3 regions of the Bradyrhizobium sp. R2.2-H genome follow, and region 1 is predicted to be linked to each of the others. Evidence: predicted binding sites of a transcription regulator. Region 1 holds the regulator's gene; each other region holds the start of a gene.
The links. The regulator HrcA, encoded in region 1, represses chaperone genes, less so after heat shock. The targets are predictions, from matches to a motif close to GTTAGCACTCNCNNNNNGNGAGTGCTAAC.
Positions count from the first base shown of each region.

Region 2: a site for HrcA is predicted at 9,018-9,046, ahead of groES (co-chaperone GroES). Genes of this name have one in related genera too.
Region 3: a site for HrcA is predicted at 1,140-1,168, ahead of EDE08_RS12630 (co-chaperone GroES). Genes of this name have one in related genera too.

Region 1 covers NZ_SMBR01000007.1:286,820-297,174, reverse strand. Annotated here, with positions in the region: gene gshB (glutathione synthase) at 252-1,196, opposite strand; gene EDE08_RS20145 (YraN family protein) at 1,207-1,608, opposite strand; gene rsmI (16S rRNA (cytidine(1402)-2'-O)-methyltransferase) at 1,595-2,545, opposite strand; gene EDE08_RS20135 (penicillin-binding protein activator) at 2,896-4,128, shown strand; gene hemW (radical SAM family heme chaperone HemW) at 4,317-5,492, opposite strand; gene rdgB (RdgB/HAM1 family non-canonical purine NTP pyrophosphatase) at 5,509-6,144, opposite strand; gene rph (ribonuclease PH) at 6,155-6,868, opposite strand; gene hrcA (heat-inducible transcriptional repressor HrcA) at 7,029-8,117, shown strand; gene grpE (nucleotide exchange factor GrpE) at 8,214-8,831, shown strand; gene EDE08_RS20105 (hypothetical protein) at 8,960-9,901, opposite strand; gene dnaK (molecular chaperone DnaK) at 10,296-10,355, shown strand, end outside.
Region 2 covers NZ_SMBR01000009.1:152,921-163,275, reverse strand. Annotated here, with positions in the region: gene EDE08_RS23575 (transglutaminase family protein) at 1-349, shown strand, start outside; gene EDE08_RS23570 (carboxymuconolactone decarboxylase family protein) at 417-824, shown strand; gene EDE08_RS23565 (proteasome-type protease) at 1,025-1,783, shown strand; gene EDE08_RS23560 (SDR family oxidoreductase) at 1,810-2,568, shown strand; gene EDE08_RS23555 (MFS transporter) at 2,779-4,017, opposite strand; gene EDE08_RS23550 (NupC/NupG family nucleoside CNT transporter) at 4,176-5,426, shown strand; gene EDE08_RS23545 (cupin domain-containing protein) at 5,542-6,069, opposite strand; gene EDE08_RS23540 (tetratricopeptide repeat protein) at 6,289-8,418, shown strand; gene EDE08_RS23535 (usg protein) at 8,427-8,714, opposite strand; gene groES (co-chaperone GroES) at 9,090-9,404, shown strand; gene groL (chaperonin GroEL) at 9,450-10,355, shown strand, end outside.
Region 3 covers NZ_SMBR01000004.1:344,863-355,217, forward strand. Annotated here, with positions in the region: gene EDE08_RS12620 (protein phosphatase CheZ) at 1-170, shown strand, start outside; gene EDE08_RS12625 (hypothetical protein) at 423-944, opposite strand; gene EDE08_RS12630 (co-chaperone GroES) at 1,261-1,557, shown strand; gene groL (chaperonin GroEL) at 1,721-3,352, shown strand; gene EDE08_RS12640 (hypothetical protein) at 3,550-4,761, shown strand; gene EDE08_RS12645 (META domain-containing protein) at 4,886-5,284, opposite strand; gene EDE08_RS12650 (L-lactate permease) at 5,418-7,082, opposite strand; gene EDE08_RS12655 (ABC transporter ATP-binding protein/permease) at 7,394-9,154, shown strand; gene EDE08_RS12660 (TorF family putative porin) at 9,349-10,355, opposite strand, start outside.

The DNA of each region.
Region 1 (10,355 bases):
TGAACGGGTGGTTAGTGGTGGGCTCGGAAGCCGCGTCGCATCCGCGATAACCGCCCACGGTCCGTCATCCCCGCTCAATGGCGAAGCCATTGTCGCTGGAGGTGCGAGGCACGCGATGCGAATGCATGGCATGCGGAGCCTCGAAGGATGCACGGCCCCGGTGCTGCAGAAGGGCCGTCGCCCTTCGAGGGCCGCTGAAGAAGCGGCCACCTCAGGGTGACGGCGATGGAGCGGTTACGAAGTGACGGGCTCTACTTCTTCCGCTTCTGCTCGATCACGTCCCAGATTCTCGCCGCAACGTCAGGGCCACCGAGCCGCGCAATCGCGCGGATGCCGGTGGGCGAGGTGACGTTGATCTCGGTGAGGTTGCCGTTGATGACGTCGATGCCGACGAACAGGAGGCCGCGCTCGCGCAGCGCCGGGCCGACGGTGGCGCAGATCTCGCGCTCGCGCGGGGTGAGCTCGGTCTCCTGCGCCGCGCCGCCGCGCACCATGTTGGAGCGGAGGTCGTCGGCGGCCGGCACGCGGTTCACCGCGCCGGCGAACTCGCCGTCGACCAGGATGATGCGCTTGTCGCCGTGCTTCACCTCGGGGATGAACTGCTGGATCACCCAGGGCTCCCTGAACGTCACCGAGAACATGTCGAACAGCGAGCCGAAATTCATGTCCTGCGGCATCACGCGGAACACCGCCGCGCCGCCATGGCCGTGCAGCGGCTTCATGACGACGGCGCCGTGCTTGTCGCGAAACGCGTTGATCTCATCCAGGTCGCGCGAGATCAGCGTCGGCGGCATCAGCTGTGGAAAATTCATCACGAACAGCTTCTCCGGCGCGTTGCGCACGGAGGCGGGATCGTTGACGACCAGCGTCTTCGGATGGATGCGCTCCAGGAAATGCGTCGAGGTGATGTAGGCGAGGTCGAATGGCGGGTCCTGGCGGAGCAGCACCACGTCAAAGCCGTTCAGCGCTTCGCGCCTGGGCTCGCCCAATGTGAAGTGGTCGCCGGGCTCGTCGCGCACGGTCAGGAGCTGAACCGGCGCAACCAGCTCTTCGCCGACCATCGAGAGCTTGTCGGGCGTGTAGTAGGACAGGCCATGGCCGCGCTTCTGCGCTTCCAGAAGCAGCGCAAAGGTGGAATCGCCCTTGATGTTGATGCGGGCGATGGGATCCATCTGGACGGCGACATTGAGTTTCATGATCTGCCTTTCAGGTCGAGGCGTCGAATGCCGCCAACACATGGCGCGGAAGCGAGCGCGGCGCAATCAGCATCGCGTCGAATCGCAATTCGAATTCGGCATGCTCGGGATGCGCCACGAGCCAGCCTTGCGCGGCGTCGATGATGCGCTGCTGCTGGCGCGGCGTCACGGCGAAAGCGGCGTCGTCCAGGCTCGCCCGCGCCTTGACCTCAACGAAAGCGATCAGGTTGCGGCGGCGCGCCACGATGTCGATCTCGCCATGCGGGGTGCGGTAGCGTTTGGCGAGGATACGGTAGCCCTTGGCCATCAGATAGGCCGCGGCGCGGCTCTCCGCGGAAATGCCGGTACGGAACGCGGCGACGCGCTCGGGCGAGGCGACCTTCGGTTCCCTGGGGGGCTCAGTCTTCGCCATCGCCGCCCCGAAGATCCTTCGCGAGCTCCAGCGCGCGGGCATAGACCTCGCGGCGCGGCCGGCCCGACAGTGCGACCGCATGCGCCACGGCATCCTTGACGCTGTTTGCGGCAAGCTGCTCGCGCAGGAGTCCGTCGAGCGCGTCCGGTGCCAGCACGTCGGCGTCCGCTGCGGGCGGGCCGATCACCAGCACGAACTCGCCGCGCGTCTCCGGCGCATCGGCTTGCCGCGCGAGCTCGGCGAGCGGCGCACGCCTGACCTCCTCGTGCAGCTTCGTCAGCTCGCGGCAGACCGCGGCCTCGCGTTCGCCCATGATCTCCGCAAGGTCGTCCAAGGTGGCCTGCATCCGGTTGCCCGATTCGAACATCACCAGCGTCGCGTCGATGCGCGCAAGCTCGGCGAGGCGTGCGCGGCGCGCGGCGGATTTCGCCGGCAGGAAACCCTCGAAGAAGAAGCGGTCGGTCGGCAGCGCGGCGACGGACAGAGCCGCCAGCACCGAGGACGGGCCGGGCAGCGCGTGCACCGGATGGCCGGCGGTGCAGACCTCGCGCACCAGCTTGAAGCCGGGATCTGAGATCAGTGGCGTGCCGGCGTCCGACACCAGCGCGACCGAGCCGCCTCGCGCCAGCGCCTCGAGAATCTTCGGACGCGCCGCTTCCGCATTGTGCTCGTGATATTGCTTGAGCGTTGCTGCGATCGCATAGCGCTCGGTCAGGCGGCGCGTGATGCGGGTGTCCTCGCAGGCGATGACGTCGACGCCGGCGAGCGTCTGAAGCGCCCGCAGGGTGATGTCGCCGAGATTGCCGATGGGTGTCGCGACCAGATAGAGACCCGGCGCGGCCTTCGGCGTCGCGATCCGATGGGCATCGATGGAGAAACCGCGCGAGGCGGCGTCTTGAGCTTCAGACGTATTTATCGGGGCCGGCTTTGCGCGCATAATGAAGCCAACTTAGGCACGATCCGCAGGGCTGGGAACCTTCTGGTCGAAAAAGATCGTGCCCAGGATCGTGCCCAGATGGGGGGCGAGGAACGGGCGGGAATGTGATCGGCCAGGATCACCTCGAGTGGGAATGAGGGCCATCGCGCCATATTCACGACGGAAACGCCGCCTTGATGCTGGATGAGCGACGGCGAACGGCTGCCAGGACGGGAAGGCGGTCGCGTTAAGCGGCTGTTATCCTTTTGTTTTGGTTAACTGTTTGCCGACAATATACCTGAGTCCGCGGCCTGTGTCGCGGAAGGAATGTCGTGACCGGCCGGCGACGGCGGGTCAGAAGAGAAGCTGCCATGATGGGCCCGCGTCATCCAAAGTCTCTCGCTCCGGGATCCCGATCGTCGGGGGCCACCCGCCGGAGTGCGCTCGGCCTGTTGCTCGGTGCGCCCGTGCTGTCGGCCTGCGCCGGCGTGCAGCAGAGTCTCAGCCAGTTCTCCAACCCGTTCTCGAGTTCCGCGCCGCCGGCCCAGCCGGCGGGTCCCCCGCAACAGGCGACGACCGCCGGCACCGGCGGCGTGAAGGTAGGTCTGATCCTGCCGCTCTCAGCTGCCGGTAACGCCGGGCTCGCCGCGCAATCCATGCGCAACGCCGCCGAGATGGCGCTGGCCGAGTTCCAGAACCCGAACATCCAGCTCCTGATCAAGGACGACAATGGCAGCCCGCAAGGCGCGCAAGCCGGCGCGCAGCAGGCGGTCGACGAAGGCGCCGAGATCATCCTCGGGCCGCTGTTCGCGCAATCGGTGCCGGCGGTGGCGCAGGTCGCGCGCGCGCGCGGCATTTCGGTCATCGCGTTCTCGACCGATTCCAGCATCGCCGGGCGCGGCGTCTATCTGCTCTCGTTCCTGCCGGAGTCCGACGTCAACCGCATCGTCGAATATTCCGCCAGCATCGGAAAGCGCTCTTTCGCCGTGCTGGTGCCCGACAACGCCTACGGCAATGTCGTCGAGGCCGCGGTGAAGGCCGCGGCGCCGCGGCGCGGCGGGCGCATCGTCGCCTTCGAGAAATACGGTGCCGATCGCGCCACGCCGGCACGCACCGTGGCTCAGCAGCTCGGCAGCGCGGACGCGCTGTTCATTGCCGATGACGGCGATGCGGTGGTCTCAGTGGCGGATGCGATGACGGCCGCAGGCGCCAATCTGCGCAACATCCAGCTGCTCGGCACCGGCCTGTGGGATAATCCGCGCGTCTATGCCAGCGCCGCGCTCCAGGGCGGCCTCTACGCCGCGCCCGACCCGGCCGGCTTCCGCGCCTTCTCCGGCCGCTATCGCACCAAATATGGCGGCGAGCCGGTGCGAACCGCCACGCTCGCCTATGACGCGGTCGCCCTCGTTGCCGCCCTCGCGCGCACGCAAGGCACCACGCGTTTCTCGCCCGACGTGCTCACGAACCCTTCCGGCTTCGCCGGTATCGATGGCCTGTTCCGCTTCCGCGCCGATGGCACGAATGAACGCGGGCTCGCGGTGATGAAGGTGACGCAGGGTGGCGGCGTTGCGGTCGCGGGCTCGCCGAAGAGTTTTGGGGCGTAGCTACATCTTCCGTCGTCCCGGACAAGCGCGCCTTAAGCGCGCGCCGATCCGGGACCCATAACCACAGGAAGGGGTTTGACGAAGACTCGTGGTTGTCAGCTTCGTGCCGCGACTTCTCCCTGTGGTTATGGGTCCCGGATCGGCGCTCCGCTTCGCTGCGCTTGTCCGGGACGACGATGGGAGAGAGTTCAGGCCGCAAGATCCGCGACCACCGCATCCAGCACCGGAAATCCGCTGCTGGTCACGCGCAGCCGGCCCGTCGGGTCCACCGTGATCGCGCCTTCCTCGCGCAGCAGCGCGATGCGGCGGGGGTCGAGCGGGCGGCCCGCGAGTGCTTTGTAGCGCTCGGGGTCGATGCCCTCGGCGAGGCGCAGTCCCATCAGCAGGAATTCGTCGGCGCGCTCTTCGCTGTTGAGGCGCTCGTCGGTGACGACGCCGTGGCCGTTGGTCTCGACGCGCAGCAGCCAAGCCTCGGGACGCTTCTCGGTGGCGGTGGCGTGCCTGATACCGTCGATGTCGAGGCGGCCGTGCGCGCCGGGGCCGATGCCGGCATATTCCTCGCCGCGCCAGTATACCAGATTGTGCCGGCACTCGGCGCCGCGCCGGGCGTGATTGGAGATCTCGTAGGCGGGCAGACCCAGCCTGTCGCAGGTCTCCTGCGTGACGTCGTAGAGAGCGCGCGCGACCGCTTCATCCGGCGTCTTCAATTTGCCGGCTTGGTGCAGGCCGAAGAACGGCGTGCCTTCCTCGATCGTCAATTGATAGAGCGACAGATGCTCGGCCGCTTCATCGATTGCCAGACGCAGTTCGTCGGCCCACATCGCCGGCGTCTGGTCGGGGCGGGCGTAGATCAGGTCGAACGAATAGCGGTCGAACGAGCGGCGTGCGATGGCGACGGCATCGAGCGCCTCGCGCGCGCTGTGCATGCGGCCGAGCGCCTTCAGCGAGGCATCGTCGAGCGCCTGCACGCCGAGCGAGACGCGATTGACGCCGGCGGTGCGATAGCCGGCGAAGCGCGTGGCTTCGACGCTGGTCGGGTTCGCTTCCAGCGTGACCTCGACGTCGCCTGCGACGGTCCAGTGCTTGCCGATCGCATCGAGCACGGCGCCGACGGTTGCGGGCTGCATCAGGGATGGCGTGCCGCCACCGAGGAAGATCGAGGTGACCTCGCGGCCCGGCGCACGCCCTGCGGTGGTTGCGATCTCGCGCGCAAAGGCGGAAGCGAAGCGCGCCTCGTCGATCGCGGCGTGGCGAACGTGGCTGTTGAAGTCGCAATAGGGACATTTCGACAGGCAGAACGGCCAGTGCACGTAGACGCCGAAGTCTTGTTTCGACGCGTTTTCCTTGCGCGAACCGGTATTCACTTCGCTCGAAAACGCTCTATCGCGGCTCAAGGCAGATCTCCGCCAGTTTCACGAAGGCGCGGGCGCGATGCGACAGGCCGAGGCCGAGCGGCGGCAGGCCGTGCTTCTCGATGCTCTCCATCTCGCCGAAGGTGCGGTTGTGGCCGTCGGGCAGGAACATCGGGTCGTAGCCGAAGCCGGCAGTCCCGCGCGGTGGCCAGACCAGCGTGCCGTCGACGCGCGCCTCGACCTCTTCGAGATGATCGTCGGGCCAGGCGACGCAGAGTGCCGAGACGAAATGGGCTCTGCGCTTGTCCGGCGTGGTGGCGCCGCGCTCCTGCAACAGGCGCTCGATCTGCGCCATCGCCGCGCTGAAATCCTTGGAAGGGCCAGCCCAGCGCGCGCTGTAGATGCCGGGCGCGCCGTCGAGCGCGTCGACCACGATGCCGGAATCATCGGCGAAGGCGGGAAGCCTGGCTGCTCGCGCCGCCGCGATCGCCTTGATGGCGGCATTGCTGCGGAAATCGCTGCCGGTCTCGTCCGGCTCGGACAGGCCGAGCTCTCCCGCCGACACCGCCTCGATGCCGTACGGCGCAAGCAGCTCCCGCATCTCGGCGAGCTTGCCCGGATTGTGGGTCGCGATGACCAGCTTGTCCGTGATTCGGCGGTGCATGGCTTATTGACTACGCCACAGCCAGTTTCTGCAAGTCCACCAGACGCGCGACGCCCTTGCGGGCCAGCGCCATCAGCGCCAGCAGCTCGGCTTCGGTGAACGGCTCGCGTTCCGCGGTGCCCTGCACCTCGATGATGCGGCCATCGCCGGTCATGACGAAATTGGCGTCGGTCTCGGCCTCGGAATCCTCGGCGTAGTCGAGGTCGAGCACCGGCGTGCCGTTGTAGATGCCGCAGGAGATCGCGGCGACGTTGTCGCGCAGCACGTTGGCCTTGACCATGTTCCGCGCCTTCATCCAGTTGACGCAGTCGGCGAGTGCGACCCAGGCGCCCGTGATCGAGGCCGTGCGCGTGCCGCCGTCGGCCTGAAGCACGTCGCAATCGACCGTGATCTGGCGCTCGCCGAGGGCTTCGAGATTGATGATGGTGCGGAGCGAGCGGCCGATCAGGCGCTGGATCTCGACGGTGCGGCCGCTCTGCTTGCCGGCGGATGCCTCGCGGCGGGTCCGTTCCGAGGTCGCGCGCGGCAGCATGCCGTATTCGGCGGTGACCCAGCCGCGGCCCTGGCCCTTCAGCCACGGCGGCAGGCGGTCCTCCAGCGTGGCGGTGACCAGCACATGGGTGTCGCCGAATTTCACCAGACACGAACCTTCCGCATATTTCACCACGCCACGCTCCAGCGTCACGGGGCGCAATTCGTCGGGCGCACGGCGGCTTGGCCGCATGGGAAATCCTCCAAAACTCACGGGAAAAGGCTGCTCGCGGTGCTTGTAGGTGCGGCGGGGATGGGCGGCAAGGCTTTTTCACCCCGCGGCCGCAAACGCCACGCTTGTCAGAAGCGCCCGGGATAGACAAATTACGAGTATCTGAGAGGAGTTACCGTCTGTGGCCCATCACGATCCGATCCATCTGATCGCGCCGCGCGCAGGCCTTGCCCAGCTCAACGAGCGTTCCCGCGACATCTTTCGTCAAATTGTCGAAAGCTATCTCGCGACCGGCGAGCCTGTCGGCTCGCGCAACATTTCCCGCCTGATCGCCATGCCGCTCTCGCCCGCCTCGGTCCGTAACGTCATGGCGGATCTGGAACAACTCGGCCTGATCTATGCCCCGCACACCTCCGCCGGGCGGTTGCCGACGGAACTCGGCCTGCGCTTCTTCGTCGATGCCCTGATGCAGGTCGGCGACCTCAACGAGGCCGAGCGGCAGTCGATCCAGAGCCAGCTCTCCTCGGTCGGCGAGGCGCAGTCGGTCGAGGCGGCGCTGGACGAGGCCTTGATGCGGCTCTCCGGCCTCACCCGGGCCGCTGCCGTCGTGTTGACGCCAAAATCCAATGCGCGACTGAAGCACATCGAATTCGTCCGCCTGGAACCCGAGAAAGCGCTGGTCATCCTCGTCGGCGAGGACGGCCAGGTGGAAAACCGCGTGCTGACGCTGCCGCCCGGGGTTCCCTCCTCGGCGCTCACCGAGGCCGGCAATTTCCTCAATGCGCGCATCCGCGGCCGCACGCTGGCGGAGGCGCGGCTCGAGCTCGAGACGGCCCTTGCGGAGGCCCGCGCAGAGCTCGATCAGCTGACGCAGAAGGTGATCTCGGCCGGCATCGCCAGCTGGTCCGGCGGCGAGAACGAGGATCGCCAGCTGATCGTCCGCGGCCATGCCAATCTGCTCGAAGATCTGCATGCGCTGGAGGATCTGGAGCGTGTTCGCCTGTTGTTCGACGACCTCGAGACCAAGCGCGGCGTGATCGACCTGCTCGGCCGGGCCGAGACCGCCGAGGGCGTGCGCATCTTCATCGGCAGCGAGAACAAGCTGTTCTCGCTGTCGGGGTCCTCCACCATCATTTCGCCCTATCGGGATGCCGCCGGCCACATCGTCGGCGTTCTCGGCGTGATCGGGCCGACGCGGCTGAATTATGCCCGCGTGATCACGACCGTGGACTACGCCGCCCGCATCGTCAGCCGCCTCTTGGGGGGCTGACCGGCGCCTCCACCGATCACGGGCGCTTGATTTTCGCAAGCTTAGGCACGATATCCGGGCCAACAATCCCTGGAAACGAGTTCGAGATTAGAGCCGATGACCGATCGAGACCGGCAACCCGAAGACACGACCGCGCCGACGCCCGAGCCCGTGGTGTCAAAGCCCTACATCATGCCCGACGATCCCGAGCCGGGCTCGGTCGAAACGTTGCAGAAGGAAGCGGCCGAGGCGCGCGACCGCATGCTGCGGACGCTGGCCGAGATGGAGAATCTGCGCAAGCGCACCACGAAGGAGGTCGCCGACGCGCGCCTCTACGGCATCACCGGCTTTGCCCGCGACGTGCTCGACATCGCCGACAATCTCCAGCGTGCGCTCGATGCCGTTCCGGCCGAAGCGCGTGCTGCGGCCGATCCCGGCCTCACGGCGCTGATCGAGGGTGTCGAGTTGACCGAGCGCTCGCTGCACAGCGCGCTCGAGAAGCATGGCGTGAAAAAGCTCGATCCGCAGGGCCAGAAGTTCGACCCGAATTTCCACCAGGCGATGTACGAAGTGCCCGATGCGTCGGTGCCGTCAGGCACCGTGGTGCAGGTTATGCAGGCCGGCTACACCATCGGCGAGCGCGTGCTGCGCCCGGCGCTGGTCGGTGTCGCCAAGGGCGGTGCGAAGGCAGCCCCCGCCGCCAACAACAATGAATCGAACGGCGCGCCGAACTGATTGAACCTCATGGTTCGCAAAGCGGCCGGTTGAGCTCTCCTCTGGGAGAGTCTTCGCTGGTGCGACAGCGCTCTCCAAGCCTCCCGCAAGCAAGCGAGGGAGGGAGCGCATCTCGCTTGCGGATACAGCTATCCCTTCGGCTGAATGCCGTCGCGGACGGCCCGGAAGCGCGTGAAGGCCGGCAGCCACTGGTCGCGTGGGGCGCTGGCGATGATGCGCAGTGATGCGCCGCCGGTCGAGAAGCGGATCCACTGCACCACGGTCACGGGGACCTTGTCCTTGCCGCTGACGCCGTCGATCCGGGTCTCGAAGCCCTGCTGGCCGTTGATGCGAATCGGCTCGGACATGGTGATGCGCGACTCGCGCACGCCGGGAATCTGGAGCGCCGCCTCCTGGGCGAAGCGGGCGCGGTCGTCGGCCTGCTGCGGGGTGGCGCCGATCACGCCGAGAATCATGAACGGCTTCGATTCGTAACCCGTGCTCTCATCGCCGTCGGCGAGGATGATGCTGCTGCCCGGTGCGAGCGTTCGGATGTCCTTGAAATTGGCGAGATCGGTGATCTTGAACGGCATCAGCGCGATCTGCTCTTCAGCCGAGACCTGCCTGCGGGTGACTGTGCTCGCAAACATCTGCCGCACCGCCTCATCCGTGTAGATCTTGGTCGCATTCTCCGGGATCTGCACCGCGACATAGCCGGAGAAGCCGGCGCCGGGCACGATCATCGAATAGCGCTTCACCGGGGTATCGCCGGCCTTGCCGCTTTCGGTGGTGAAATAGGCGAGGCCCGCGGGGGTCTCGATCTTGTCCTGTGTGACGCCATTGGTCCCGGCGGGATTGGCATTGAAGGCGCTCACGACCTCGCCATAGGCCGCCGGCGGCAGCTCGGTGACCAGTACCTTGACACTGCCATCCTCGCTCTCGAAGCCCGGAAAGGTCTTGGCGGTGCTGAGGCCGATCAGCGGCACCATGCCGAGGCGCAAGCCAGGTGGGAAAACGGCGTCGGCGGCAAGGGCCGGAAACGCTGTTACGGTGAGGAGGGCCAGCGCGGCGAGGGGTCGGATCAGCTTCATGGGCACTCTGATTGGTTCACATTGAGGCCGTTCGATGGTCGGCCGCCGGGCCGCTTTGTCGCGCGAAGCAGCTGCGCCGGCTGTCCGGCCGGTTCGCCTTTTAGCGGGTTTGGCCTTGCCGCAACAGGGCGGGGCCTGTTGCGGGTGGCGGGGGCTTGCCGAGGCCCGAACCTGTCAATAATTCCACACCCGCAAGGGCGGCTGAGCCCGACATCATCTTTCAAAACCCAATGTTTTCGCGGCAGAAACGTAGCTTCGGTCCTTGCGGGCCCCTCCCCCCCTCCTATATGAGCCTCAATCATCGCAATATCGCGGATGTTTGATCTTAGGGGGTTTCGGTTCGGGTGCCTTCTGGGCCCAGCCAACCTGCCGCAAAAAGAAGGGTATCAGGACCATGGGAAAGGTCATTGGGATCGACCTCGGCACCACGAATTCGTGCGTCGCCGTGATGGAT
Region 2 (10,355 bases), on a different contig from region 1:
CCAGGATTACGCGCACATCTTCATCGCCTGCGCCCGCGCCGGCGGCGTGCCGGCGCGCTTCGTGTCCGGGCACTTTCTGCGATCGGACGACACGGCGCACCAGGAGGCCGGCCATGCCTGGGCGGAGGCCTACGTGCCCGATCTCGGCTGGGTCGGCTTCGATCCCGCCAACAGCATCTGCGCCACCGACGCCCATGTGCGCGTTGCGATCGGGCTCGACTATCTCGGCGCGGCCCCGGTGCGTGGCACGCGCTATGGCGGCGGCACGGAAACGCTGGCGGTGGCCGTGAAGGTCGAGCAGACCAGCCGCGGCGGGCAGTCGCAATCGCAGTCCCAACGGCAGAGCTAGGTGCTGCCGGACGAGCGCATGCGCCGTGCTACAGTCGCGGGATCAGACCAGACCAGCGAGGTAGCCCATGGCGACTGTAAAACTGCTTTCGGATGACGAACTCTCCGCCGACGCGCGCGCCGTTTTCGACGACATCCGGATGGTGCGGAAGTCGGATTTCGTCAACAATTTCTGGCGGGCGCTGGCGCATGATCCGAAGACGCTGCGGCGGACCTGGGAGAGCATCAAGGAAGTGATGGCTCCGGGTGCGCTCGACCCCAAGACCAAGGAAATGCTCTACGTCGCGGTTTCGATCGCCCATGGCTGCAGCTACTGCATTCATTCGCACACCGCCGCCGCACGGGCCAAGGGCATGACCGAGGCCGAATATGGCGAGCTGCTCGCCATCGTCGGCATGGCTGCGGAGACGAACCGGCTGGTCACGGCGCTCGGCGTGCCCGTCGACGAGGCGTTTCTGGTGGACGCGGCGGATTGAGGTCGGAGCGGAGCGCGATTCCTCGTCATTCCGGGGCGCGCTTAGCGCGAACCCGGAATCCATTGATCCACCAACTCTGCGGCCCAATGGATTCCGGGCTCGCGACTTCGTCGCGCCCCGGAATGACGGGCCCAATCGGGGGTTGGACCGGCCTCCGAAATTGGCTAGTAATTCCGCGCAAACGCGTTCGGGGACTGGAAATGACCTATTGTTGCGGAATCCTGGTTCGGGACGGTCTGGTGATGATCGCCGACACCCGCACCAATGCCGGCCTCGACAACGTCTCGACCTTCCGCAAGCTGCACATCTTCTCCAAGCCCGGCGAGCGCATCATGGCGATCGCCAGCGCCGGCAACCTCGCCATCAGCCAGTCGGTGCTCTCCACCCTGACCGAAGGCCTGGAAGACCCCAACACGGGCGAGATCGAGACGCTGATGAACGCGCCGACCATGTTCCAGGCCGCCCAGCGCATCGGCCGGGCGATCCGGGCGGTGCATGCGACCGAAGGACCGGCGCTGAAATCCGAGGACGTGTCCTTCGACGTCTCCTTCCTGTTCGGCGGCCAGATCAAGGGCGCGCGCATGCGTCTGTTCATGGTCTACACCGCCGGCAATTTCATCGAGTGCACCACCGATACGCCCTACCTGCAGATCGGCGAGCACAAATACGGCAAGCCGGTGCTCGACCGCGCCATGCACTACGACGTCGAGCTTTACGAGGCGCTGAAGACCGGCCTGATCTCGATGGACTCGACCATGCGCTCGAATCTCGGCGTCGGCCTGCCGATCGACGTGCTGGTGGTGCGCACGGACGCTTGCGAAGCCGATCTCAACCACCGCATCGAGGCGGGCGAACCCTATTTCCACGATTTGCGTTCGCGCTGGTCGGCGGCGTTGCGCGCCGCGCACCAGAACATTCCGCGCCCGCCCTACAAGAACGAAAAAGAACCCAAAACCTGACAGCAAAAGAGAAAAGGCAGGAAACGATGAGTGAAGCGAAAAAGATCGCGTTGGTGACCGGCGCCGGCACCGGTGTCGGGCGCGCAGCGTCGCTGGCGCTGATGAACACCGGCTTCACCGTGGTGCTCGCAGGGCGCCGGCTCGACATGCTCGAGGACACGGCGAAGCTCGGCCCCGCCGGAAAGAGTCTCTGCGTCACCGCCGACATGACCAAGCCGGAGCAGATCGCCGCGCTGTTCGACAAGGTGAAGGCAACCTATGGTCGCCTCGACGTGCTGTTCAACAATGCCGGCATGGGCGCGCCGGCCGTGAACTTCGAGGACCTCAGCCTCGAGCAGTGGCAGGCGGTGGTGAACACCAACCTCACCGGCCCGTTCCTGTGCACCCAGCACGCCTTCCGCATCATGAAGGACCAGACCCCGCGCGGCGGCCGCATCATCAACAACGGCTCGATCTCGGCGCATGCGCCGCGGCCGTTCTCGGCCGCCTATACCTCGACCAAGCACGCCATCACGGGCCTGACCAAGGCCAGCAATCTCGACGGCCGCATGTACGACATCGCGGTCGGCCAGGTCGACATCGGCAATGCGGCGACGCCGATGACCGACCGTATGGTCAACGGCCCCGGCGTGCTGCAGCCCGACGGCACCACCAAGCACGAGCCGCGCATGGACGCCAAGGCGGTCGGCGACGCCGTCGCCTACATGGCTAGCCTGCCGCTCGACGCCAACGTGCTGACGATGACGGTGATGGCGACCAAGATGCCGTTCGTGGGGCGGGGCTGAACTAAAACTGCGAAAACAACCCCATGCACAGTAGGCGTCAAGAGGCGCCTGCTGTTGCCGGGCTGCGGGGGTAATGTGAGCTAACATCCTGCGCTGCCACCACATTTTTCATTGCGAGCGCAGCGAAGCAATCCAGAATCTTTCCGCGGGGAGATTCTCGATTGCTTCATCGCAAGGGCTCCTCGCAATGACGGAGGAGAGAGCGGAGGCCTACTCCAAACTCTCCACCTTTCGCAGGGCCGGAAACAGCTTCATCCAGAGCAGCGCCACTGCGACGGTGGCGACGCCGCCGAGCACGGCGGCGGGCATGGCGCCGAGCAGCGCGGCTGCCACTCCGCTCTCGAACTGGCCGAGCTGGTTCGAGGCGTTGATGAACAGGAAATTCACCGCGCCGACCCGCCCGCGCATCTCGTCGGGCGTAGAGAGCTGCACCAGCGAGAAGCGGATCACGACGCTGATCGTATCGGCCGCGCCCAAAGCAGCGAGCGACAGCACCGACAGCCACATCCAGGACGACAGCGCGAACACGATGGTGGCAAGGCCGAACACGATCACGGCCTGGAACATCCGCAGGCCCACATGCCTGGAGATGGCGTGACGCGCCAGCACCATGGTCATCAACAGCGCGCCGACCGCGGGCGCCGCGCGCAGCACGCCGAGCCCAACCGGGCCGGTCTGCAGGATGTCGCGGGCATAGATCGGCAGCAATGCCGTGACGCCGCCGAACAGCACGGCGAACAGGTCCAGCGAGATGGTGCCCAGGATCGCGGGATTGCTGCGGATGAAGCGGACGCCGGCAAAGATATTGTCCGAGTTCGTCCCCTCCTTGAGCACCGCTTGCGGGCGCGGCCGGATGAAGCCGGTCAGAATCATCCCCAAAACCCAGAACAGCACCATCCCGGCATAGGCCAGATGCGGGGCGACCGCGTAGGCGAAGCCGCCGAGCGCCGGCCCGGTGATAGTCGCGACCTGCGCCGCGCCGCTGGAAATGGCCGTGGCACGCTGGAGCGACCCTTGCGGTGCGATCAGCGGCAACAACGCCGCCGTGGTCGGGCTCTCGAATGCGCCGGCAATGCCGAGCACGAAGGTTGCAATGAATATCTGCACCTCGCCGACCGCGCCGAAATAGGTGGCGAATGCGAGATAAAGCGCGGTCGCGGCTTCCACGAGCTGACAGAGCTGGACCACGCGCTTGCGCTCGTAGCGGTCGGCGGCGTGGCCTGCGACGAACACCAGGAGCGCGGTGGGCAGGAACTGCACGAGGCCGACCATGCCGAGGTCGAATGCCGAGCCGGTGAGATCGTAGATCTGCCAGCCGATCGCGACCGCCGCGATCTGGCTGGAAAAGCGAGACAGGCTGCGCGAGAGCAGGAAGAACAGGAAGGCGCGGTGGGACAGGAGCACGCGGGCCGTAACCGGCGAATCCGCGGCTGTTGGTTGCTCTGGCATCGTCTCTTGGGACACCCTTGGAACGTTTGGGCCCTGATCTCGCCGCCCCGCGTGGCTGAGGCGGACCTGCTTGTCAACAGCAGGATGCTCTCTGCCGCTTGCCGGCATTGCCTTTGCAGCGCCTGCCCGGCCATAATCATTGAAGGTTTGGGAACATCATGCTGCGCCTGCAATCGGCATTCGGCATTTTCGCATTGCTGCTGATCGCCTTCGCACTGGCGGAGAATCGTCGCGCGGTCTCGCTGCGCCAGGCGGCGATCGGCCTCGCCGCGACCTTCGTCACCGCGGTCGTGCTGCTGAAGCTGCCGGTCGTCGCGCATGCGTTCGGCACCATCAACGACGCGGTCGGCGCGATCTCGGCGGCCTCCCGCGCCGGCTCCGCCTTTGTGTTCGGCTATGTCGGCGGCGGCGCCCTGCCATTCGATCTGAAGGTGCCCGGCGCCGATTTCATCCTGGCGTTCCAGGCGCTGCCGATCGTTCTGGTGATGAGCGTGCTGACGACGCTGCTGTTCTATTGGCGCGTGCTGCCACCGATCGTGCGCGGCTTGGCATGGCTGCTCGAGCGCACGCTCGGCGTCGGCGGCGCGGTCGGGCTGTCGACCGCCGCCAATGTCTTCCTCGGTATGGTCGAGGCACCTCTGTTCGTGCGGCCCTATCTGGCACAGATGACCCGCAGCGAGCTGTTCCTGGTGATGACCGGCGGCATGGCGGGCATCGCCGGCACGGTGCTGGTGCTCTATGCGACGCTGCTTGCTCCCCTCATCCCCGACGCCGCCGCGCATTTCGTCATCGCCTCCGTGCTGGGCGCGCCGGCCGCGATCCTGGTCAGCCTGATCATGGTGCCCGAGACCTCCGACAAGCGCACCGGCGGCGCGCTGGAGGATCCCGAGATGGACGTGTCCAGCACGATGGATGCGATCGTGAAGGGCACCACGGCCGGCCTCGAATTATTGCTCAACATCGTCGCCATGCTGCTGGTGCTGGTGGCGCTGGTGTACCTCGTCAACGCCATGCTCGGCCTCCTGCCGCACATTGGCGGTGCCGCGATCTCGCTGCAGCGTCTGCTCGGCCTCGTCATGGCACCGGTGTGCTGGCTGATGGGATTGCCGTGGGATCAGGCGATCACCGCCGGCAGCCTGATGGGCACCAAGACCGTGCTCAACGAATTGATCGCCTATGTCGACTTCTCGAAGCTGCCGCCCGACGCGCTCGACCCGCGCTCGCGGCTGATCATGCTCTATGCGATGTGCGGCTTCGCCAATTTCGCCAGCCTCGGCATCATGATCGGCGGCCTCGGCGTGATGGCGCCGGAGCGGCGCGAGGAGATCAACGCGCTGGGGCTGAAGTCGATCGTATCGGGCACGCTGACGACGTGCTTGATGGGCGCGATGGTGGGGGTGTTGGCGTAATCTCTCCCGCCGTCATTCCGGGGCGCGACAAAGTCGCGAGCCCGGAATCCATCGCGCCACGACACAAGCGGAGAAATGGATTCCGGGTTCGCGCTACGCGCGCCCCGGAATGACATCACGCCTTCAACTCCACCGTCTTGAACTCCGCCGGCAGGATCACCTCCAGCAGTTCCACATCATCGGAATAATCCAGGATCATGTGCCTGATCTTCGGCGGCTGGGTCCAGGCGCTGCCTTGCTTCATCAGGGTCTCGCCCTGGCCGTCCATATAGGTCTTTACCCAGCCCTTGAGCACGTAGACCATCTGGAATTCGACGTCGTGATAGTGGAGCTTGGATACCTCGGCCGGATTGCAGGGGCCTTGCAAGCGGATCACATGTGCCTGCGCGAGGCCATGGGTCGCCTCGGCGATCCCGAGATCGCGGTAGCTGGCATAGGCACGCAGGCCGTCGGCCTTGAAGTCTTCCTCGCGGTGATGGCTGACGGCGATACGCTGCTTCGGCCGCACGGGCTTCTTCGGAGCGACGGTGCGCGCCTTCGCCTTCACCGCCTTGCGCGCCGGGGATCGCGCTGCGGCCTTCACGCCGCTCCGCTTCTTCACCGCAGTCTTCGTTGCGGGTCTCGATGCCTTTTGCTTGGCCATTGTCTGCCTCCCTGATCCGAGCCGCGTCCGCCTGACGGGACCAACCCGAAGGCAGATTACCCAGTCTTGGGCGAGGCAGCAATTGCGGGGCCTGGGGCAATGAGCTCGACGAACCCAATCGGCCGTAGCTTGTCCCAGGCTGTCGTGGCGAGCGGCCATCGTCTCGTATTCACTCTCTCGCTGAATTAATCTCGCCGGGAGACCTGGGGGAATTGATTCATGGGCAGCAGCGTCGGTCAGCGTGCATTTCAAAATGCCCGGCTTCAGAAACGGCAGAAGGCCGAAGTGCTGCCATTGCTCGGGCGCGCACTCGAGTTGCACAAGAAGGGGCTTCTGTCCGAGGCCCGGGCCGCCTACCGACAACTGCTCCAGATCGCGCCCAATCAATTCATCGCGCTGCATATGCTCGGCGTCATGGAGTCCGATGCCAAGAACTATCAGCAGGCTGAAATTCTACTGAGCCGGGCGGTTGCCGTGGATCCGCGATCTGCCGAAGCTCACATGGGTCTGGGCGTCGCGCTCAACGGGCTGAAGCGCCACGATGAGGCCCGAGCAAGCCATCGAAAGGCACTCGCGTTAAAGCCCAACTACGCCCTGGCCCTGTCCAATCTCGGCAACGCAAGCGCGGCGCTTGATCTGCACCTCGAAGCGCTCGAGAGCTACGATCGGGCGCTCGCATTGGACGGAAACCTTGCCGAAGCCCACAACGGCCGGGGCGCTGCGCTCTGCCGTCTGCGCAACTATGACGAGGCTCTCACAAGCCTGAACCGCGCGCTCTCGATCAAGCCCGACTATGCCGCGGCACTGGCGAACCGCGCCGTCGCATTGCGGGAGCTTCAGCGATTTGACGAGGCCATGGCGGATTGCAATCGGGCAATTGCCCTGGCACCCGACGACGTGAACGGATGGCTCTGGCGCGCCAATGTCCTGCTCCAGACCCAGCAAATTGCCGAGGCATTGTCCGATTGCGAGAGGGCTCTCGCGATCGCTCCCGATTCCGACCAAGCCCACCTTGTGCTGGGTCTTTGTTTCGCCGGACTTGGCCGGGTCGACGAAGCCCTCGCCAGCTTCGACCGAGCTCTCGACATCCGGCCTGACCTCCAGAGCGCGATCTCCAGCAAGATATTCACGCTCGATTTCGTGGCCGACGCCAGCGTTGAACAGCATCAGCAAGCGCGGCAAGTCTGGTGGGAGCGGATCGGCGCGAAGATCGCTGCAGAGGTGGCGGCGCCCCATGACAACAGCCGCGATCCGGATCGGCGTCTGGTGCTTGGCTATGTCTCGTCGGATTTCAACGCGCATTCGGCCGCGTTCATCTTCAAGCCCGTGCTGCAATACCATGACCGCGCGCAGTTCGAGATCGTGTGCTACTCCTGCTCGTCGAAAGCGGATGCGACGACGAGCGAATTTCAGGGGATCGCCGACCGCTGGCGTGACGCCGCGCAATGGACCGACGATCGCCTCGCCGCTCAGATTCGCGCCGATCGCGTCGATATCCTGATCGATCTGTCCGGCCACACCAGAGGAAACCGCCTCGGCGTGTTTGCGCGCAAGCCGGCACCGATCCAGGTGCACGGCTGGGGCCACGGCACCGGCACCGGACTGCCGACGATCGATTATCTGTTCTCGGACCCGGTCGCGATTCCTGCCGCGGTTCGGCATTTGTTTGCGGAGACCGTCGTCGACCTGCCATGCTTCGTGACGCTGGCGCCGCTGCCGGCCGGGATTGCGCGGGCGCAGGCGCCAGCTCTCTCGAACGGCTTCGTCACGTTCGGTGTCTTCAACCGCATCAGCAAGATTTCGGACGAGGCTGCGGAAGTCTGGTCCAGGATTCTCGCGCGGGTCCCTGGCTCGCGACTGCTGATCAAGGATGTTGCGCTGGACGATCAGCTGGTTCGCGACAAGCTGCTGGCGCGATTTGCGGCTTGTCGATTGCCGGCCGAACGCGTCGATCTGCTCGGAGCCACCTTGCGGAGCGAACATCTGGCATCGTTCAATCGCGTCGACGTTGCGCTCGACCCGTTCCCGCAGAACGGCGGCGTCAGCACATGGGAGGCCCTGCAGATGGGGGTGCCCGTGGTGGCGAAGCTCGGGAACAGTCTGCCCAGCCGTGCCGCCGGCGCCATCCTCTCCGCGCTTGGCTTGCCGGACTGGGTCGCAGACAGCGATGAGGCATATGCCCAGATCGCAGTCGGCCGCGCCGCGCGGATCGGCGATCTCGATCGATTGCGCCGCGAACTGCCCGGACAGATCAACGCTGCGGCCGCCGGCAACCCCGTCTCATATGCGCGAGCAGCGGACGACGCCTATCGCGCGATGTGGAAACGCTACTGCAGCGGCGGGGTCTGATCTCCGGCTCAATGCAGCCGGAACACGCCATCCACGGCGCGCAGCTCGGCCGGCTTGATCAGCTTGGAATGCGCCACCGTGACCGAATGGAGGGGGCCATCGAGCTTTTCCTGCCAGAACGCCAGGAAATCCTTCAGCGCCGGAAATTTCGGAAACATGTCGTAGTTCTGCCAGACGTAGGTCTGGAGCAGCGAAGGATGATCCGGCATCCGATAGAGAATTTGCGCCGTCGTCAGTCCGTAGCCTAGCATCTGTTTCCGGAAATCCTCGGAAACGCCCCCACTCCGCAGTCCCATGCCAAACCTCCTTTGCAGGAGCGCATTCGGGGGTGGCTTGCTCGGTGCCCCGGGAGCCACCCGGAATCGATGCGCTCACATGAGAGAAATGTGACGCAAACTGACAACCCATCTCAAGCCCAAAAGTTTAACAAGCTGTTGAAATTCAATGCGTTAGCAGCAGATGCAGCTCCGTGCTAATACGGGCCCGGCGTCGGTTAACGATGGCAAAGAGATTCTGGCAGTCCGTGCTTTCGGGTGCTAATTTTTCTGCTAGAAGGCCTTGCCCCCGCAAAATTCCTGGCTTATCTCAGCTTCGCCCGTGCTAGCACTCGCGGGCAACGACTGCTAACAATCTCAAAATCCTCAACACGTGCAATTGCTTAGGAGGACTGCATGAAATTCCGTCCGCTTCACGACCGCGTCGTGGTCAAGCGCATCGACGCAGAAGAGAAGACCGCTGGCGGCATCATCATTCCCGACACTGCCAAGGAAAAGCCCTCCCAGGGCGAAGTCGTCGCTGTTGGCCCGGGTGGCCGCGACGAGTCCGGCAAGCTGGTCCCGATCGACCTGAAGGTCGGCGACCGCGTGCTGTTCGGCAAGTGGTCCGGCACCGAGGTCAAGATCGACGGCCAGGACCTGCTGATCATGAAGGAGAGCGACGTGATGGGCGTTCTCGAGGTCAGCGAGTCCAAGAAGAAGGCGGCCTAAGAGCCCCCTCTCCCTCCAGTCAAATCATTCCAAGGAAAAATCCAGATGGCAGCCAAAGAAGTCAAATTCTCGGTCGATGCGCGCGACAAGATGCTGCGCGGCGTCGACGTTCTCGCCAACGCGGTGAAGGTCACGCTCGGCCCGAAGGGCCGCAACGTCGTGCTCGACAAGTCGTTCGGCGCTCCCCGCATCACCAAGGACGGCGTCACCGTCGCCAAGGAGATCGAGCTCGAGGACAAGTTCGAGAACATGGGCGCCCAGATGGTGCGCGAAGTCGCCTCCAAGTCCGCTGATGCGGCCGGCGACGGCACCACCACCGCCACCGTGCTGGCCCAGGCGATCGTGCGCGAAGGCGCCAAGTCGGTCGCCGCCGGCATGAACCCGATGGACCTCAAGCGCGGCATCGACCTCGCGGTCGAGGCGGTCGTTGCGGACCTCCAGAAGAACTCCAAGAAGGTCACCTCGAACGACGAGATCGCCCAGGTCGGCACCATCTCGGCGAACGGCGACCAGGAGATCGGCAAGTTCCTCTCCGACGCCATGAAGAAGGTCGGCAACGAGGGTGTCATCACCGTCGAGGAAGCCAAGTCGCTGGAGACCGAGCTCGACGTCGTCGAGGGCATGCAGTTCGACCGCGGCTACATCTCGCCCTACTTCGTCACCAACGCCGACAAGATGCGCGTTGAAATGGACGACGCCTACATCCTCATCAACGAGAAGAAGCTCTCCTCGCTGAACGAGCTGCTGCCGCTGCTCGAGGCCGTGGTGCAGACCGGCAAGCCGCTGGTCATCGTCGCCGAGGACGTCGAAGGCGAGGCCCTCGCGACCCTCGTCGTGAACCGCCTGCGTGGCGGCCTGAAGGTCGCGGCCGTCAAGGCTCCGGGCTTCGGCGATCGCCGCAAGGCCATGCTGCAGGACATCGCGATCCTGACCGGCGGCCAGGCGATCTCG
Region 3 (10,355 bases), on a different contig from region 1:
AGCACATCAATGCGATGATGGACATCTGGGGCGGCGTCGACGCCATCAAGGCCCATGTCCCGGCGCATGTCGACAACCGCAGCGACGACGATAAGCTCCTCAACGGCCCGAAGCTCGCCGGCGACGTCGGCCATGCCTCGCAGGACGACATCGACGCGCTGTTCGACTGAGCGGACGCGGATTACGGAAAATGAAAACGCCGGCGCGAGCCGGCGTTTTTTGTTTTGTAAGACCAACCGCGGGGCACCCTTCCCTTCTCCCCTTGTGGGAGAAGGTGGCGCGAAGCGCCGGATGAGGGGTTGCTTCAGCAAACTGGACTGCGAGATTTTCACTCGCGGAGAGATACCCCTCACCCGTCTCGCCGCTTTGCGGCGAGCCACCCTCTCCCACAAGGGCCCACAAGGGGAGAGGGTTAAGAGACATCACGCCCGCGGCGCGCAGCGGACGTAGACCATGTTGCCGTAGCGGGTGGCGGCGTCCTTGTCGATGAAGCGGGTGATCAGGACGCGGCCGTCGAAGGAGATGATCTCGCGATCCTGCTCGCCGGGGGTTGGCCCCGCCGGTCCGATGTAGTTCTTGCCGCTCGGCGAGCCCTTCAGCCGCAGTTCCTGCGGTGTCGCCTGGTCGGCCAGATGCATGATCACGCCGCCGGAGGAGCCCGCGGTGATCACATAGGGGTTCTTGCACTGCGCCCGGGCGGCAGCCTCGGTACGGGCGCGGTCGGCCGGGTTCTGGAACGAGGCGAGACCCCAGCGGCCGACGATCTCGTCGGCGCGGATGGTGGCGGGCATTTCCGGAGCCGTGCCGGGTTCGGCCTCGGGCGGCGGAGAGGACGACGAGAAGGACGGCAGGCTCATGCCGCCGCCGCAGGCGCCCAGCAACAGCGCCAGACAGGAGGCTGCCGCCAGATTGGCAACCGTGCGCGCGTGAGCTGAACTGATCATGGCATTCCCCCGAACAAGACGACGGCCGCACCCCTCCCGCAGCCAAGCGCAAAACCGCTGCCGGAGCAATGACGTCCTACTGTACGCCGGCGCCCCGAACGAGTTTCCAATGCCACCATCCTATATCCGCCTCAACAATCGCTTAACCACCTTTGCTTGACAGGATCGCGGCCAAGCCATATTTCCGGGCGCACTATTAGCACTCGGAAAGCCCGATTGCTAAGCGCGCCGTTCGGTCTCTCAGGGAGAGGGTGGACGGACGCGCCGCCCCACCGACTTCCACTCCTTCCGAAGCGAGCCTCCAAAGGGAAACGTCATGGCTAAATCCAAATTTCGTCCGCTGCATGACCGTGTCGTGGTCAAACGTATCGACGCCGAGGAAAAGACCAAGGGCGGCATCATCATTCCCGACACCGCCAAGGAGAAGCCGTCGCAGGGCGAGGTCGTCGCCGTCGGGCCCGGCGGCCGCGACGAGACCGGCAAGCTGATCCCGATCGACCTCAAGGTCGGCGACCGCGTGCTGTTCGGCAAGTGGTCGGGCACCGAGGTCAAGATCGACAACGAAGAGCTCCTGATCATGAAGGAGTCGGACATCATGGGCGTGCTGGCCTAAGGCCATCTGCCTGAACGGCCGCTGAATGCTCCATCGTCATGCCCGGGCTTGCCCCGCCGAGGCGGCTACGGCCGTGCAGGCCGGACAAGCCCGGTAAGACGGAGGGAGCGCGGCAGGAAACAGCACGAACAAGACACATCACGAAACACGAGGGATTGCAGACATGGCTGCCAAAGACGTCAAGTTTTCCGGAGACGCGCGCGACCGCATGCTGCGCGGCGTCGACATTCTCGCCAACGCCGTCAAGGTGACGCTCGGCCCGAAGGGCCGCAACGTCGTCATCGAGAAGTCGTTCGGCGCGCCCCGCATCACCAAGGACGGCGTCACCGTCGCCAAGGAGATCGAACTCGAGGACAAGTTCGAGAACATGGGCGCCCAGATGCTGCGCGAGGTCGCCTCCAAGACCAACGACACCGCCGGCGACGGCACCACCACCGCGACCGTACTGGCCCAGGCCATCGTGCGCGAGGGCGCCAAGGCCGTTGCGGCCGGCATGAACCCGATGGACCTCAAGCGCGGCATCGACACCGCAGTCGCGGCCGTGGTCAAGGACATCGAGAAGCGCGCCAAGCCGGTCGCCGCCTCCTCCGAGGTCGCCCAGGTCGGCACCATCTCGGCCAACGGTGACGCCGCCATCGGCAAGATGATCGCCCAGGCGATGCAGAAGGTCGGCAACGAGGGCGTCATCACCGTCGAGGAGAACAAGTCGCTCGACACCGAGGTCGACATCGTCGAAGGCATGAAGTTCGACCGCGGCTATCTCAGCCCCTACTTCGTCACCAACGCCGAGAAGATGACCGCCGAGCTCGAGGATGCCTACATCCTCCTGCACGAGAAGAAGCTTTCGGGCCTGCAGGCCATGCTGCCGGTGCTGGAGGCCGTGGTGCAGTCGGGCAAGCCGCTCGTCATCATCGCCGAGGACGTCGAGGGCGAGGCGCTGGCGACCCTGGTCGTCAACCGTCTGCGTGGCGGCCTCAAGGTCGCGGCCGTCAAGGCGCCGGGCTTCGGTGACCGCCGCAAGGCCATGCTGGAGGACATCGCGATCCTCACCGGCGGCCAGCTCATCTCCGAGGAGCTCGGCATCAAGCTCGAGAACGTCACGGTGAAGATGCTGGGACGCGCCGGCAAGGTGGTGATCGACAAGGAAAACACCACGATCGTCAAGGGCGCCGGCAAGAAGCCCGACATCGAGGCGCGCGTCGGCCAGATCAAGGCCCAGATCGAGGAGACCACCTCGGACTACGACCGTGAGAAGCTCCAGGAGCGCCTCGCCAAGCTCGCCGGCGGCGTCGCGGTGATCCGCGTCGGCGGCGCCACCGAGATCGAGGTCAAGGAGAAGAAGGACCGCGTCGAGGATGCGCTCAATGCCACCCGCGCTGCGGTGCAGGAAGGCATCGTCCCCGGCGGCGGCGTCGCGCTGCTCCGCGCCAAGAAGGCGGTGGGCCGTCTCACCAACGCCAATGACGACGTCCAGGCCGGCATCAACATCGTGCTGAAGGCATTGGAAGCCCCGATCCGCCAGATCTCCGAGAACGCGGGCGTGGAAGGCTCGATCGTCGTCGGCAAGATCCTGGAGAACAAGTCCGAGACCTTCGGCTTCGACGCCCAGACCGAGGACTATGTCGACATGGTCGAGAAGGGCATCATCGATCCCGCCAAGGTGGTACGCACCGCGCTGCAGGACGCCTCCTCCGTGGCCGGCCTGCTGGTGACCACCGAAGCCATGGTCGCCGAGCTGCCGAAGAAGGAAGCCGCGCCGGCCATGCCGGCCGGCGGCGGCATGGGCGGCTTCTAGGCTCCGTTCCATTGCAATATTGCGAAGGCCGCCTCCGGGCGGCCTTCTTTTTTGCCGACCCTGCCTCTCCGCTTTCCAATTCAACCGGCAGCCAAAAACCACTACGGTGGCGCCGATTCTAACTGTTTGGGCATGATCCTCCCGGAAAACCGCTTCACACTTTTCCGGATCATGCCCGTTGCCCGAGGTCTTCGTCGATGCGCGCGCTTCCGGTTTGTTCGATTGCCCTTCTGGCGGCTCTGCTCGCCGTCTCGCCCGAGTTCGCCTCCGCCCAGATGAAGCTGTCGCCGAAGGCGACGGCGCCGGGCGGCATCGAGACGCGCTATTTCACCTCGATCGACGGGCTGATGGACGGCAATGCCGACGTGATCCTGAAGGAGACGCGCCAGGGCAAGACGGTCACCGCGGCGGTGCTCGACGTCTGCTACCCGATCGCGAAGAACTCCGACCGCAAGGACCGCTTCGTCGTCAATCTCCAGGTCGCCGGCCAGGCGCTGACAGGAACGACGCAGAGCATCAGTGAGAAGTCGCCGGTCAGCGTCAAGCTGACGCGCAAACAGTCCGGCGACACGTTCGAATTCCGCGGCCAGATCGCGATCGGCCAGGCGGTGACCGAGGTCACCTCGCCCGACAATTCCGATCTCAGCGAAAGGGAATTTCTGGACAACCAGACCTCCGACGACGGCATCACGCCGCAGCCGAAGGATTTCACCGACGTCTCGCCGGAGGCGATCGCAGTCAAGGTCAAGCTCGACGCGGCGACCGACTTCCTGAAGAGCCTGAAGGGCCAGGAGGTCGAGGTGACGCTGACCAGCCTCACCGTCGGCTGCGACGCACTGCGCGCAGGCGAGCAGACCATCAACATGTCGGTCGATCCCGAGCGCGCCGGCGCGCTGCTGTCGAAATTCAAGGCGATGCCTGGCATCACGGCCGCAGGCTGGACCGCGGGCATGACCGAGATGGACCGCACCATCCGCTTTCCCGCGGCGGACTGGCGCGAGGGCGACAAGATCAACAAGGGCAAGCTCGCGACTGCGGTGGCGAGCGTGCTGAGCAGGACGCTCGCCGCAAAGCCGGTCTCGCAGAACTTCGACCCGGCCACCGGCAAGCTCAAGCTGGTGTTCAAGCGGCCGAACCAGGATTATGCGGCGCTCGATCTCACCGACACGATCGAGGTCGCAGGGCTCGTCTCGCCGGACAAGCCCGGCACGACCGACAAGCTCATGCTCTGGATCGGCAGCCCCGCGACCACGACCGCCGACGAGAGCAGCGGTGCCAAGCTCAATCTGTCCGACGATGCGAGCCCGGACGAAGAAGGCGATCTGCCTGACGACAACGGCTCGATCGAGGCGCTTGCCAAGGAGCTGAAGGGCCAACGCTGGGACGCCGACAAATCGGAGTGGAAGTGACGTAGTCATTCCGGGGCGACGCGTCAGCGTCGAACCCGGAATCTCGCGCTACAATCTCGAGATTCTCAGGTGCGCAACTGCGCACCATAGTTCGCGCTATGCGCGCCCCGGAATGCCCTGACGTTCAATTCCCCGTCGTCCGAAAGCGCAGCGGCTTGGGGCCGATCAGCGTCAGCACGTCGCCCTGGCGCTTCCAGGTTTCGACGCTGCCGAGCGCGGCCACGAGTTCGTCGTCGGCCTGCGCCTTCGCCGGCGGACAGGAACGGTCCTGGATCTGGCCGGGAACGAAGATCACGGTGTTGCCGGCAACCGAGAACTGGCCCTTGCCGCCCTTGCACCAGAGCTCCAGCACGACTTCGCCATGGTCGCCGATCTCGATGTTCGGAATCCGCTTCGAGCCTGCTTGCGGCAACGCTTCGAGCGTCATCTCGGTGCCGAACGGGAAACCGTCCTCGGCACGCGCGAGCGTGGACATCGCGAGCATTGCAACTGCCGCACACACCAATCGCATGAGCGAAACCATGAGACCTCTCGACCGACCTGATTTGCGGCACCTTCTATAAGATGGCGCTGCCATTGAGAAGGTTCGCCCGGATGCAAAAAATCCCCGCGGGGGCGAACCTTGCGGGGATTTGCCTCGAACGAGGCGCAGGCGGCTATTTCAGGACCATCGCCGTGAACGGCCAGACATAAGCCTGCAACGTCACGAGCACACCGACGAGGCACGCCAGCACGATCGAGTGCCAGAACACGAAGCGCAGGATGGTGCCCTCATGCCCGTACCAGTTGGTCGCGGTGGAGGCGACCACGATCGACTGGGCGTCGATCATCTTGCCCATCACGCCGCCGGAGGAGTTCGCCGCGCTCATCAGGATCGGCGACAGGCCGAGCTGCTCGGAGGTGATCTTCTGGAGGTTGCCGAACAGGATATTGGACGACGTATCCGATCCCGTCAGCGCCACGCCGAGCCAGCCGAGCAGCGTGCCGAAGAAGGGATAGAGCACACCGGTCGCGGCAAAGGCGAGACCCAGCGTTGCGTCGACGCCGGACAGGCGGGTGAGCGTGCCGATCGCCAGCATCGCCGAGATCGTGATCAGCGAGATCGCGCAGAGCCGGATGGTGCGGCCATATTGGGCGATGAGCCCGCCGGGACCGACGCCCATCAGGATGCCGGAGATGATCGCCGCGATCAACATGCCGGTGCCGGTGAAGGACAGATAGGTGAAGCTGAACACCGCGCTCTCTTTCGTCGGCCCTGGCGCGACCGGCGGCATCTTGTTGATCATCTGGTGCAGTTCGGGCACGGGATAGTTCCAGACGAAGATCGAGTTCGCCCAGCCCTTGAAGGCGCCGTTGCCCCAGATCAGCATCACGATGCAGACGATGATCCATGGCAGGAGCGCATTGAAGAGCTCGGCCTGCGTCAGCGGCGTCTTGTCGAGCGGCCTTGCCGCAGCCATGGTCGAGGCCGATTCATCGTGGCCCCGCAGCGCCGGCGACAGCCAAAGCTGCTTCGGTTGCCACACCTTCAGGAACAGGATCAGCGCCCCCATCGAGATCAGTGAGGCGCCGATGTCGACGATCCAGGGATTGATGTAGTTCGAAATCACGAATTGCGGGACGGCAAACGATATGCCGGTGACGAGGACCGCCGGCCAGACATCCTTCATGCCCTTCCACCCCGCAAAGGCCCACACCACCCAGAACGGCACGATCAGCGAGAAGAACGGCAATTGCCGGCCAACCATCGCACCCAGGATGTACGGATCGAGTCCCGTGACCGATGCAAGCCCCTGGATCGGCGTGCCCAGCGCGCCATAGGCGACCGGCGCGGTGTTGGCGATCAACGACAGGCCGGAGGCTGCGAGCGGCGAGAAGCCGAGCCCGATGAGCACGGCGCCGGTGATCGCGACCGGCGTGCCGAAGCCGGAGGCGCCCTCGAAGAACGCGCCGAACGAGAACGCGATCAGCAGCAATTGCAGCCGCCGGTCCTCGGTGACGCCGCCGACGGCGCGCTTGAGCAATTCGAAGCGGCCGGTGCTCACCGTCACCTGGTAGAGGAAGATGACGTTGAGGACGATCCAGCCGATGGGGAAGAATCCGGTGACGATGCCCAGCACCGAGGCGCGGATCGACATGTTCGCGGGCATGGTGAAAACGAAGATCGTGATCAGGTTGGTCACGATCACGGCGATGACGGCCGCGATATGCGCCTGGACGCGGCCGCTCGCGATGAGGATCAGCAGCGTAACGACGGGCACCGCAGCCGCGATGGTCGACAGTACCGGGCTGTTGAGCGGATCATAGATCTGATTCCACATTGACTTTCTCCCCACGCATGTTGCGGCAGGCGGCCCGCGTGGAGAGCCGTCCTGCTTGACGCTGAAAGTGATAACCCCCGGCTGGACGCCAATTCCTCGCGAATGCAGGCGGTTCCCGTCCGCTCACAAGCTCGCGAAATCCCGAACCACCCTGCCCCGCGCCGTCGAACCCCATGCTAGGGTTGTGGGCTGCGACAATCCAACGCAAATTGCAGATCTTGCAACTTTAGTCTAAGCGCGCCCGTTTTCGCCATTGCCTCAAGTATTTGGCTCTGGGCCGTCATGCACATCTCCCGAGGAGACCCTGCTCTGTGAAGAACATCAGCGCCACGCTCGCGATCGTCTGGCGAATCGCCATCCCTTATTTCCGATCGGAAGACAAATGGGCCGGCCGGGGCCTGCTCGCCGCCGTGGTCGCGATGGAGCTGGCACTGGTCGCGATCGACGTGCTCGTCAACCAGTGGCAGAACCGGTTCTACAGCGCGCTCCAGACCAGCGACTGGGACACCTTCGTCAGGGAGATCTGGATCTTCGTCGCGCTCGCGTCCACCTATATCGCGCTGGCTGTCTACAAGCTCTACTTGAACCAGTGGCTCCAGATTCGCTGGCGGCAATGGCTCACCCGGCATTATCTCGGCGAATGGCTGCGGAGCGCCACGCATTACCGCATGCAGCTCAAGGGCGATGCGGCCGATAACCCGGACCAGCGCATCACCGAGGACGTCAAGAATTTCGTCGAGCAGACCCTGACCATCGGGCTCGGCCTGCTCTCGTCGATCGTGACGCTGTTCTCATTCGTCATCATCCTTTGGGGCCTATCCAACGCCGCGCCGCTACACCTGTTCGGCACCGATCTCATGATCCCCGGCTATCTGTGCTGGGGCGCGCTGATCTACGCGGTCTTCGGCACCGCACTGACGCACTGGATCGGTGCGCCACTGGTCAACCTCAATTTCGAGCAGCAGCGCTACGAGGCCGACTTCCGCTTCAATCTCGTCCGCGTCCGCGAGAATTCCGAGCAGATCGCGCTGCTCAGGGGTGAAGGCGCCGAACGGGCACGCCTGCTCGATCGCTTCGGCTTCGTAATCGCCAACTGGTACGCCATCATGAGCCGGACCAAACGCCTCACCGCGTTCACGGCCAGCTATCAGCAGGCCGCAGTGATCTTTCCATACGTGCTGGTGGCGCCGGCCTTCTTCGCCAAGAAGATCCAGCTCGGCGACATGATGCAGACCGCATCCGCCTTCTCCAGCGTGCAGGGCGCGCTGTCGTTCTTCGTCACGGCCTACCGGTCTCTGGCGGAGTGGCGCTCGATCGTTGCGCGCCTCGATGGCTTCGAGATGTCCGTCGGTTCAGCCGGGAACCTGCCGGCACATGAGCCTGCCATCGCGCTGGAGGTCGCCGGCGGCGGCCGCCATATCGACCTCGAGCAGCTCTGCGTGAACCTGCCCAACGGCACGCCGCTGGTTGCCGCCAAGGCCTTCACCATCGAGACGTCGGAGCGCGTGTTGGTGACCGGCCCGTCCGGCTCCGGCAAGTCCACGCTATTCCGGGCCATCGCCGGCATCTGGCCGTTCGGTACCGGCACGGTTGTCATCCCCGAGAAGGCAAAGCTGATGATGCTGCCGCAGCGGCCGTATTTTCCGGTCGGCATGTTGCACGATGCCGTCGTCTATCCGGCCGCGCCCGGCGCGTTCGGCGCCGCGCAAGTCCGCGATGCACTGATCGCCGTCGGGCTGCCCGACCTTGCCGAGCGGCTGGGGGAGGACGGCCACTGGAACCGGATGCTGTCGCTCGGCGAGCAGCAGCGCCTGGGGCTTGCGCGCGCGCTGTTGCATGTCCCGGACTATCTGTTCCTGGACGAGGCCACGGCGTCGCTGGACGAACCCTCCGAGGCCCGGCTCTACCGCCTGCTGGCGGAGAAGCTGCCACACGCCACCATCGTCTCGATCGGCCACCGCTCGACGCTCGACGCTTTCCACACGCGCAAGGTGGCGCTGGTGAAGGACGGTACGATCCACGTTCTCGGCGGCGGCGCGCCGGCCGAGAAGGAGCCTAGTGCGGCGGGCTGAGGCGCCGCGCAGGCTGCCACATCGTCATGCCCCGGCTTGTTCCCGGGCATCCACGTTCTTTGTGCGGCTACGTGGATGGCCGGGACAGGCCCGGCCATGACGGCATCTCGAGCGGCCGCCAACGCAAGTGGCCCCCAAAGCAAAAGGGCGGCAGGTTGTCCTGCCGCCCTCGCCAAGTCGTCTCGGAAGGAAACTTACTTCAGGTTGGTCATCGCCGTCAGGTCGACAGAGAGCTTGGCGACGCCAGCAGCGCTACACCAGTTGGAGCCGAAAGCCGTGGCTGCGTTCGCGCCACCGTTGATCGGGGTGACGAAGCTGGGGCTCGAGTTGGTGGCGGAGAAGTCACTGGTGAAGGCGTTGCAGTCACCCTTCGACAGATCGGTGTCGTAGTAGCGCAGATCGAGCGTGAACACCTTGTAGGTGAAGCCGAGGCCGACGTTCCAGGTGTTGTAGCTCGGCTCCTTGATGCCGTTCGCGTACCGCGGATCGCCTGCGATGCCATAGAAGATGTCGGAGGTGCCGAACCACTGGCGGCCGAACTCACCCGACACGTACATGCCGACGCCACTGGCGCCGAAGGTCGTGCTCGGCGCGGTCCACTTGGCCGTGACCGACGCATAGTTGCCCCAGGCGCCGATGTTCAGGAAGTTCGGCGAATAGTACTCGTTGAAGCCGACCGTCCACTGATCGTTGATGGCGACGTTCAGCTTGGCATAGGCTTCGAAGAAGCTTGCGTCCTTCTTGGCGAAGTTGCCGTTGATCGGAAGGCCGATCGCGCCCTGGGAGTTATCCAGGCTGGTACCGCAATTGCCCTGCGCGAGGGTGCCCTGCGAGCCGAAGCAGCTTCCGCCCGGATAGAGATAGCCCCAGACACCGAAGTCGAAGGCGAACATGCCGAACGTCGGGCGGATACCGCCGTAGATGTCGACTTCGGCCGCGGCGCGGTTCGGGAACGAGATGCTCGCGGCGGCCGCACCGATATAGAGCTGGAGGTCTTTGTTGACGTTGTAGCGCGGCTCGAAATAGGCCGTGACCGACGGGTTGTGGTTCGACTGGGTGATACCACGGAAGATGTAATCGTTCGTGATGCCGGCGCCGAAGGCGACATCCCAGGGATCGAAGGCCGGCGGCGGCGGGGCCTTCAGCGCCTTCACCCGCAAGTCTGCCGCGAAAGCCGAACCCGTCGCCACCATTGCCAGCG